One region of the Streptomyces sp. NPDC051286 genome, then DNA from elsewhere that is predicted to be linked to it. Evidence: riboswitches for the same ligand, from Rfam matches in the RefSeq annotation. Region 1 holds a riboswitch; each other region holds the start of a gene.
What was found. A riboswitch is a leader RNA that binds a small molecule or an ion and turns the genes downstream of it on or off. The one in region 1 is predicted to bind cobalamin.
Positions count from the first base shown of each region.

Region 2: it holds a riboswitch for cobalamin, as region 1 does, so the genes downstream of both, ACIBB8_RS30360 (cobalamin biosynthesis protein) here and ACIBB8_RS20180 (CbtB-domain containing protein) in region 1, are expected to answer to the same signal.
Region 3: it holds a riboswitch for cobalamin, as region 1 does, so the genes downstream of both, ACIBB8_RS00970 (prenyltransferase/squalene oxidase repeat-containing protein) here and ACIBB8_RS20180 (CbtB-domain containing protein) in region 1, are expected to answer to the same signal.

Region 1 covers NZ_JBITER010000018.1:159,456-162,720, reverse strand. The annotation lists gene ACIBB8_RS20190 (Asp23/Gls24 family envelope stress response protein) at 1-186, opposite strand, end outside; gene ACIBB8_RS20185 (histidine phosphatase family protein) at 665-1,243, opposite strand; adenosylcobalamin (AdoCbl) riboswitch at 1,370-1,518, shown strand; gene ACIBB8_RS20180 (CbtB-domain containing protein) at 1,522-1,740, shown strand; gene ACIBB8_RS20175 (CbtA family protein) at 1,769-2,539, shown strand; gene ACIBB8_RS20170 (GNAT family N-acetyltransferase) at 2,607-3,161, opposite strand.
Region 2 covers NZ_JBITER010000043.1:34,208-37,472, forward strand. The annotation lists gene ACIBB8_RS30350 (anion permease) at 1-577, shown strand, start outside; gene ACIBB8_RS30355 (hypothetical protein) at 590-823, shown strand; cobalamin riboswitch at 976-1,107, shown strand; gene ACIBB8_RS30360 (cobalamin biosynthesis protein) at 1,255-2,235, shown strand; partial or broken gene ACIBB8_RS30365 (cobyric acid synthase) at 2,232-3,265, shown strand, end outside.
Region 3 covers NZ_JBITER010000001.1:213,034-216,298, reverse strand. The annotation lists gene ACIBB8_RS00975 (MBL fold metallo-hydrolase) at 1-1,030, shown strand, start outside; cobalamin riboswitch at 1,062-1,196, shown strand; gene ACIBB8_RS00970 (prenyltransferase/squalene oxidase repeat-containing protein) at 1,303-2,571, shown strand; gene ACIBB8_RS00965 (SCO2322 family protein) at 2,613-3,254, shown strand; gene ACIBB8_RS00960 (energy-coupling factor transporter transmembrane protein EcfT) at 3,251-3,265, shown strand, end outside.

The sequences.
Region 1 (3,265 bases):
CTGAACCCCAGGCACGCCCCGGGCTGCCAGCCCGGCGATCTTCGCCACCACGCCGTCGGCGATCGTGGTTCGGCCCCGCGACCCGGGTTCCGTTCTGCGGTTTCCGCCGTGCGGTCCTGCTCCGTGCGTGACCTCGGGTTGCGGGCGGGTGGTCTCGGGCCGGTTCACCTGCGTTTGATCGGTCATGGTCGGTCGCCCTTCCGAAGAGAAGGTGGATTCGAACGCCTTGGCCAGTTTACGTACCATTTGTCAACATTGCTCGGGCGGTAGGGGCATGTGGGCGGACCCACGGGCGGCTCCACCGCGGAGGGGAAGGGTGGGATTCCGCGGTTCGTCACGGAAATCGCTCGCCCGCCCACCGTCTGTCCGCTGCGCTGGTCACCGCAGACGAAAGGCCGGCCCAACGATGCACCGTTGGCAGGGCCGTTGCGGTTCGGTGCGGTGTTCTCCGTCCAGCGGAACGGCTGCTGCGCCACACTCTGATCGTGGTCTTCCTGCCGCAGGTGGCGAACCTCGGGGGGCGTACACCTACCTGGGCTCCGCCTCCACGACCGCTTCGGTCGCTCCGTCGACGAACCCGGACAGCCGGACCGGTCGTCGGGGATGCCGTGGCCTGACGTCACCGGCGGGGCGGGCCGGTCCGGCGGTGGACGCCGACGCCGGGTTACGGGGCGTCGGTTCCGGTGCTCAGTGACCGCCCACAGCGCAGGTTCCAGCGGCCGGACCGGCCACTGAGCTCCGTCAGTGTCAACGGGGCGACGTCCAACCGCCAGAACGCCTGCGGCGGAAGACCCAGCGCATGCACGATCGCGGCGCGCACCACCGCGGGTTCGACCACGGCGATCACGCGGCCGTCCCCGGCGCCGTCCCGATGCAACGAGTCCAGCCAGCCGCCCGCCCGCGCACACAGGTCCAGCAGCGACTCGCCGCCGTGCGGTGCCGCCGAAGGGTCGGACAGCCAGGCAGACACCGCCTCCGGCTCGGCCTCGCTCACTTCCGCCAGCCGCTGCCCGCTCCAGCGCCCCAAGTCCCAGCCTCGGAGGGTCGGTTCGGGCTTGGACCGCAGCCCCAACGCCTCGGCGGTACCGGCGCACCGCTCGTCCGCTCCGCACACGCGGCGATCGGCGGCAGGCACTGTGGCAGCGGCCGCACGCGCCCGCCGGACACCGGACGCGTCGAGCGGGGCGTCACCGTCGAAACGGGCTTCACGCAGCGCCGCATTGAGCGCCGGTGAGATCAACATCACTTGTACCGTCAACACCGGTGTCAACTCCCTGAACTGTGGCCTTTCGGGTAAGCACACCATGGCGTCCGGGCCTGCCGGCCCCGCAGATGGCGCCATGGCGGCGCATGCCTGCAGGCGGTATGGTCGCGACGAACATGACGACGGTGTGACGGAAGTCCGGTGAGAATCCGGCACGGTCGCGCCACTGTGAACCCGCACCCCTGCGGGAAGTCAGACCCGGCACTGTCGTCTCAGGCACCACGATCGGGACGCGTGTTCCCTCAGGAGGTACTGCCATGGCACAGACTGCTGCCCCCGCAACCGTCGCCACACCCGCCATCACCCCCATCTCGCTGAAGGCCATTGCCCCGTGGGCGGTCTTCTTCGGCATCCTCATGCTCGTCCTGCTGTACTTCGTCGGCGCCGAGCAGGGTGCCACCGCTGTCGTCTCCGGCGAAGGTGTCCACGAGTGGGTTCACGACGGTCGCCACCTGCTCGGTTTCCCCTGCCACTGACACGCTGCGCACCTCAGGGGAACCGCTCATGAACTCCATATCTGTCAGAGCGCTGCTCGTTCGCGGCATGCTGGCCGGACTTGCCGCCGGCGCGCTCGCTCTTGCCGTCGCCTACTTCCTCGGTGAATCCCGGGTGGACGCGGCGATCGCGCTCGAAGAGTCTCACAGCCACGAGCACGGCGGCGAGGAACTCGTCAGCCGCACCATGCAGTCCACCGCGGGTCTCGCCACCGGTGTCCTGGTCTTCGGCGTGGCGATCGGCGGCATCGCCGCTCTGGTCTTCTGCTACGCCCTCGGCCGCATCGGCAGGTTCGGCCCGAGGGCCACGGCCGCATTGATCGCGTTCGGCGCCCTGCTGACCGTGTATGTCGTGCCGTTCCTCAAATACCCGGCCAATCCGCCGGCTGTCGGAAACCCCGACACGATCGGCCAACGCACCACCCTGTTCTTCCTGATGGTCGCCCTCAGCGTGCTGCTCGCTGTCGCTGCCGTCATCTTCGGCAAGCGGCTGGCTTCCCGCCTGGGCAACTGGAACGCGTCCATTGCCGCGTCCGCCGCCTATGTGTTCGTCATCGGGCTGGCCTACGCCTTCCTGCCCTCGTTCAACGAGGTCGGCAAGGACTTCCCGGCCAGTCTGCTGTGGGAGTTCCGCCTCGCCACCCTCGCCGTTCAGGCCACGCTGTGGACTACTTTCGGTCTGGTCTTCGGTTATCTGACCGAGCGGCTGCTGGTGCCCAAGGCCGGCGCAGTGACGGCCGGGGGCGGTACCACGTCCCACGCTGCCGCCGCTGCGAGCTGAGGCGCAGGCCGACTCGTCGGCCGTATGACGGCAGAACCCGCCGGGGCATCCCGGCGGGTTCTGCCGTCTATGCGGCGTCCGTCGCGTCGGTTGCTTCAGCCATGCCCGTCGCATCCGCTGTTTCCGATGCCTCCGACCAGTCGATCAGGAAGTACTTCACCCGGTCGTCCGCCCTGACGAAGCGCATGCCTGCCGCCACCATGACGCGCTGGGACGCGATGTTGTCGAGGTCGGCGTCACCGTTCACGGCGGCGATGCCCTCGTCGCGGGCGAACTCCAGCAGTGCCCGCAGCGCCTCGGAGGCGTACCCCTTGCCGCGTGCCGCAGGGATCAGGCCGTAGCCGATCGTCACCTGCCCCTCCGCGTTCGGAGCGCCGTGAAAGCCCACTCCGCCTATGGCGTGTCCGTCCTGGCGGAGGCGGATCTCGTAGGCGCCGAACGGCTGGGGGTTGCCGGTGTCGGCGCAGTGTTCCAAGAAATGCCTGGCCCCGGCAGCGTCGCCGTCGGTGGGGTACTCCGGTGCCCATAGGGCACCCGGCCCCGGACGGCGGGCCACTATGTTCTCCGCCTCTGCGGGACTCAGCGGGTGGAGTACGAGTCGAGGTGTCAGAAGATCTCCCATGACTCGTCGGACTATCACGGCGGCGAGCTTCGGCGCACCAGAATTATCGGAGTCTTTTTGCTACCGGAAGGAGTGGGTAGCAGGGCTGGGTACCGCTGATACGT
Region 2 (3,265 bases), on a different contig from region 1:
GGGCGGCTGGCGCATCATCCGCACCATGGGCAGCGGCCTCACCGAGCTCAAGCCGCCGCAGGGCTTCGCCGCCCAGACCAGCGCGGCCACGGTCATCCTGGCCTCCTCGCACCTCGGCTTCTCCCTCTCCACCACCCAGTCCTGCTCCGGCGCCGTGATGGGTGCGGGTCTGGGCCGCCAGGGCGGCGTGGTCCGGTGGTCCACCGCGACCCGGATGTTCGCCGCCTGGGGTCTGACCCTGCCGGCCGCGGGTCTGGTCGGCGCGGGCGCGGAGTTCCTCACCAAGCAGGGCACCTGGGGTGTCGTCGCCGTCGCCGTCCTGCTCGTCGCGGGCTCCGGAGCGATCTGGCTGCTGTCCCGGCGCAAGCCGGTCGGGCACGGCGATGTCGCGCCCACCGGTGAGGTCGCCGAACCGGCGGGTGTCATCACCACCGCCATCGCGGCCGTCACCCCGCCGCCGCCCGCCGGAGCGGCCGCGGTCGCCACGGCAGTGGACACGACCACGGACCTCAAGACCACCATCCCGGCCCAGCCCGGAACCGTCGCCGCCGATCCGGCGCGGCCCGCCACGGTGTAAGGACAGATCACCATGAACATCGACTGGGCAGCTCTCGGCACCGTCTTCGGCGTCTCGCTCGTCGTCACCGTCGCGCTGGTGGGCCTCTTCACCCTGGGCATCGTCGGCCTCTCCAAGCAGCCGGAACCGGCCGCGCAGGGCGGCTCCACCGGAGGCTCCCTGGTGCTCGCCCGCGCGGGCGCGTACCTCTGCTTCGGGCTCTGTGCGGCCTCGGTCGCGTACGGGATCTATCTGATCGTCGCCTGAGCCCCTTTCCGCACTCCGCCATCGGGCCGGACACACCTCACGTGTGTCCTGCCCGATGTGCGTCTGCGCACACTGCACCACCGCAGGTCAACGCCAGGTTGACGGGCGTTCGCGGAGCGTGGTGGACTGCCGGAGCCATTTACGGCGACAGCAGAGGAAGCCGGTGTGAATCCGGCGCGGTCCCGCCACTGTCACCGGGGAGCAGTCCCCCACACCGGAAGTCACGGCCCGCGCATGCGGGCTGGAAGGCCGGGGGAACTGCGGATCCGGGAGCCAGGAGACTCTCGCCGCCGGTCACGTCGAACCAGGGCGCGGACCCTGAGTGAGGACATATCGCCATGCCCGGCTGCCGTGCGTCCGCCGTTTCTGTGCCGCTCTCACCAGGAGCCGGCTGTACCGAGGTCCTTCGAGGCAGCGCGGCCGGCTGAGCCGTGCGAGCCGACCGCATCTTCGCGTACGGCGCCGCCGCCGGCCTGATCGGCGATCTGCTGCTCGGTGATCCCCGCCGGGGGCATCCGGTCGCCGCCTTCGGGCGGGCCGCGGCGGGCCTCGAACGGCGTCTGTGGCGCGACCACCGCGGGTGGGGCGCCCTGCACACCCTGGTCTGCGCCGGAGGCGCTGCGGGTGGAGCCGCGCTCGCCGCCCGTGCCGTACGCCGTCATCCCGCCGCCTCCGTCGCGCTGACCGCGGCCGCCACCTGGTCCGTCGTCGGCGGCACCTCGCTGGGTCGCGAGGCGCGCGCCATCGGCGGCGCGCTCGCCGCCGGTGACATCGAGCTGGCCCGGGAGCGCCTCCCCCATCTGTGCGGGCGCGACCCGCACTCCCTCGACGGGCCGCAGATCGCGCGCGCCGTGGTGGAGTCCGTGGCCGAGAACACCTCGGACGCGGTGGTGGGTGCCCTCGTGTGGGGCGCGCTGGGTGGCGTGCCCGGACTCGTCGCCTTCCGCGCCGTCAACACCCTCGACGCGATGGTCGGGCACAAGTCGCCCCGCCATGTGCGCTACGGCTGGGCCTCGGCCCGCCTGGACGACGTCGCGGGCTGGCCCGGCGCCAGGCTCACCGCAGCGCTCGCCGTGGTTGCCGGGGGGCAGCCACGTCGAGCGCTGCGGGCCTGGCGGGCGGACGCGGGCAGGCATCCGAGCCCCAACGCGGGTCCGGTGGAGGCCTCGTTCGCGGGGGCACTCGGCGTACGGCTCGGCGGGACCCTCGCGTACGGCGGGCGTGTCGAGCACCGGCCGGTACTGAACGGCGCGACCGGCCGTGCGGTGCAGACCGGGGACATCGAGCGCGCGGTGCGGCTGTCGCGCCGCGTGGGGGTACTGGCCCTCGGCGTGTGCGCGGCGGGCCGGCTGATCGCGGGACGCTGGTCGCCCTCGGGGCGGCGTGCGGCCGCGGGACGGAGCGGGAAATGAGCGGCGGGCTGCTGGTCGCCGGAACCACGTCGGACGCGGGCAAGAGCGTCGTCACGGCAGGCATCTGCCGGTGGCTGGTGCGCCAGGGTGTGAAGGTCGCGCCGTTCAAGGCGCAGAACATGTCGCTGAACTCGTTCGTCACCCGCGAGGGCGCGGAGATCGGACGCGCGCAGGCGATGCAGGCGCAGGCCGCCCGGGTGGAACCGACCGCGCTGATGAACCCGGTGCTGCTCAAGCCCGGCGGCGACCGGTCCAGTCAGGTCGTCCTGATGGGCAGGCCGGTGGGCGAGATGAGCGCACGCGGTTACCACGGGGGGCGACAGGAATCGCTGTTCGGCACGGTCGTGGACTGTCTGGAGCAGCTTCGGGGCACCTATGACGCCGTGATCTGCGAGGGGGCGGGCAGCCCGGCCGAGATCAATCTGCGGCGCACCGACATCGTGAACATGGGGATCGCGCGGGCTGCGGGGTTCCCCGTCGTCGTCGTCGGTGACATCGACCGCGGTGGCGTCTTCGCCTCGTTCTTCGGCACGACGGCGCTGCTCAGCGCCGAGGATCAGGCTCTGATCGCCGGCTATCTGGTCAACAAGTTCCGCGGCGACGTGTCGCTCCTGGAGCCGGGTCTCGACATGCTGCACGGGCTGACCGGGCGGCGGACGTACGGAGTGCTGCCGTTCGCCCACGGCCTGGGCATCGACGAGGAGGACGGGCTACGGGTCTCGCTCCGCGGGGCCGTACGCGAGTCGGTCGTCGCTCCGCCGCACGGCGAGGACGTGCTGCGGGTCGCGGTGTGCGCCGTGCCGCTGATGTCCAACTTCACCGATGTGGACGCGCTGGCCGCCGAGCCGGGTGTCGTGGTGCGGTTCGTGGACCGGGCGGAGGAGCTGGCCGACGCGGATCTGGTGATCGTGCCGGGCACGCGCGGGACGGTGAAGGCGCTGGCCTGGCTGCGGGAATGGGGGCTGGCCGACGCGTTGCTGCGACGGGCGGCGCAGGGGCGTCCGGTGCTCGGCATCTGTGGCGGGTTCCA
Region 3 (3,265 bases), on a different contig from region 1:
GGTGACCGAGCACGGCGGCGGCGTGTGGTCCATCAAGGTCCCGATCCCGGACAACCCGCTCGGCCACACCCTGGTGCATGTCCTCGACACCGACCGCGGGCCGGTCCTCGTCGACACCGGCTGGGACGACCCCGACGCCTGGGACACCCTGGTCGCCGGAGTCGCCGCCGTCGGTGTGGACATCACCGGAATCCACGGCGTGGTCATCACCCACCACCATCCCGACCACCACGGACTCTCCGGACAGGTCCGCGAGGCCTCGGGGGCGTGGATCGCGATGCACGCCGCGGACACCGCGATCGTGCGCCGCACCCGTGAATCCGAACCGGGCACCTGGCTGACGTACCTCGCGGCGAAGCTCGCCGCGGCCGGCGCACCGGAGGAGCATCTCGCCCCACTGCACGCCCCCCGCACGGGCGGCCGGATGCGCACGCTCCCCGGACTGCGCGCCGCCCTCCCGGACCGCGAGATCGTCCCCGGCGAACTGCTCGGCCTCGCGGGCCGGCGGCTCCGGGCGATCTGGACGCCGGGCCACACCCCCGGCCATGTCTGCCTGCACCTGGAGGAGGACCATCCGGCCGATCTGCCCGGCCGCGGCCGCCTCTTCTCCGGCGACCATCTGCTGCCCGGGATCAGCCCCCACATCGGGCTGTACGAGGACCCGGACGACACGACGGTCACCGACCCCCTGGGCGACTACCTGGACTCGCTGGAGCGCATCGGCCGGCTCGGGGTCGCCGAGGTGCTGCCCGCCCACCAGTACGCGTTCACGGACGCGGCGGGGCGCGTACGAGAACTCCTCGGCCATCACGAGGAGCGGCTGACCGGACTGCTCACCCTGCTCGCCACCCCGTTGACGCCATGGCAGCTGGCCGAGCGGATGGAGTGGAACCGGCCTTGGGAACAGATCCCGTACGGCTCGCGGAACATCGCCGTCTCCGAGGCGGAGGCTCATGTGCGGCGGCTGGTCAAGCTGGGGCGCGCGGAGGCGGTGCCGGGCAGCGGGCCGGTGACGTACGTCGCGGTGTGAGGCAGCCCTCCGCCCGGGGCGAGCGGGCTACCTCCCGGTAGAGTGTGCGAGTCGTCATCACGCCCGTTCAGGGGGAAGCCGGTGCAAATCCGGCACTGACCACGCAACCGTGAGCCGCCGACACAGCGGCGAGTCGGGCTGCCCTGTCCGCGGTCGTGACCGGCTCGCGTCACCGGAACCCCGGTGACCGGCACCGTCGAGGAATACGGGGCCGGAGCCTGGTGCCTGAGTGTGCCTGTGCCCGGTTCCCCACAGGAGAGGCTCAGCCCGCCATGACCGTACGCCGCAGCGCAGCAGCGCTCGCCGCCACCGCCACCGTGCTCTGTGCGGCCGCTGCCCCGGCCGCGGTCGCGGCGCCGTCCCCCTCCCCCACCCCGTCCGTCGCGCTGCCCTCCGGGCTGTACGGCACCAAGGACCCGACGTACGACGGGGTCTGGCGGCAGTCGCTGGCCTTCCTCGCCCAGCACGTCGAGGGGGTCGTGCCCGCGACGAAGTCGGTGGACTGGCTGATCGCCCAGCAGTGCGCGAACGGCGCCTACGCCTCGTACCGCGCCGATGTCTCCAAGCCGTGCGACACCAAGACCATGCTGGACACCAATGCGACCGCCGCCGCGGTGCAGGCGCTGGCGGCGGTCGGCGGGCACGGCGACATCGTCAACAACGGCGTCGGCTGGCTGAAGTCCGTCCAGAACAAGGACGGTGGCTGGGGCTACAACCCGGGCTCCCCCAGCGACGCCAACTCCACCGCGATCGTGATCGGCGCGCTGGCCCGGCAGGGCCAGCGGATCGGCGACATGACGAATCCGGACGGCAAAACCCCGTACGACGCGCTGCTCACACTCGCGATCCCGTGCGGCGGCCCGGACGGCGGCGCGTTCGCGTACCAGCCCGACAAGGCCGGGAAGCTCGCCGCGAACGCGGACGCCACCGCGGCCGCCGTGCTCGGCTCGATGGGCAAGGGGCTGGACACCGGGAACAACGCCGCGGTCGAGGGCAAGCCGCCGGCCTGCCGGAAGGGCGACGTCGTCAAGCCCGAGCAGGCCGCCCAGAACGGCGCCTTCTACCTCGCGGGCGCCCTCGCGAAGAACGGCAACCACCTGGACCTGCCGCCGATGCCGGGTGCCGACGACACCACCCCGCAGCCCGACTTCGGCAACACCGCGGACGCCGTCGTCGCCTTGGCCTCCGCGGGCCACAAGGACAAGGCGGCCGGTGCGGTCGGCTGGCTGCAGAAGAACTCCAGGAGCTGGGCCGAGGAGAGCGGCCCCGCCGCCTACGCCCAGCTGGTCCTGGCCGCGCACGCGACCGGCGCCGACGCCCACGACTTCGGCGGCGTCGACCTGGTCCGGGGGCTGAACGCGAGCGGTCCCGCGCCCGCTGCCGTCATCACGCCCAGTGCGACCCCGGACAACTTCTCGGCCGAGGACGGCAGCAGCGACGACGCCGGTCTCGGGGTGTGGTGGCTGGTCGGTATCGGCCTCGCCGCCGGTGCGGGCGTCGGCTTCCTGATCAGCAGCCGCCGGAAGCCCCAGCAGCCGTGAACCGAGCGGGGAATCGTACGGGGAATGCGTTCGGCGGACGGATGGCCGTCGCACTGCTGCTGGTGCTCGGCGCCGCTCTGACCGTGTTCGGCGCGGGCACCGCCCATGCGGCCGGCTACCGTTACTGGTCGTTCTGGGAGGGCAAGGGGTCCGGCTGGGCCTATGCCACCCAGGGCCCCTCGCTCGTCCGGCCCGACGACGGGGCGGTGCAGGGCTTCCGGTTCTCCGTGAGCGAGGACTCCCAGGACTCGGCAAAGCCGCGCCGCACCCCCGACTTCGCGACGGTCTGCGCGGACACCCCCGCCAAGGACGGCACCAAGCGCGTCGCGCTCGTCATCGACCCCGGCACGCCGGCGGACGCCCCGGCCGGGGAGACGCCGCCCGCGCTGCGCACCGCCTGCGCGCAGGTCGCCCCCGGGGCGAGCACCGCCGAGGCGCTCGCCTCGGTGGCCAAGCCGCTGCGCTACAACAGCAACGCCCTGCTCTGCGCGATCTCCGGCTACCCCGCCTCGGGCTGCGGCGAGCAGGTCTCCGGAAGCGCGCGCACGGCGTCCGCTCCTCCCTCGTCCACCCACCCCGGGAACGGGCGCAGCGGTCCGTCCACCGGGGTGCTCGTCGGGCTCGGTGCCGTCCTGCTGCTCGGCATCGCCGCCGTCCTGCAGGCCCGCCGCCGGCGCGGATGACCGCCTCCCCC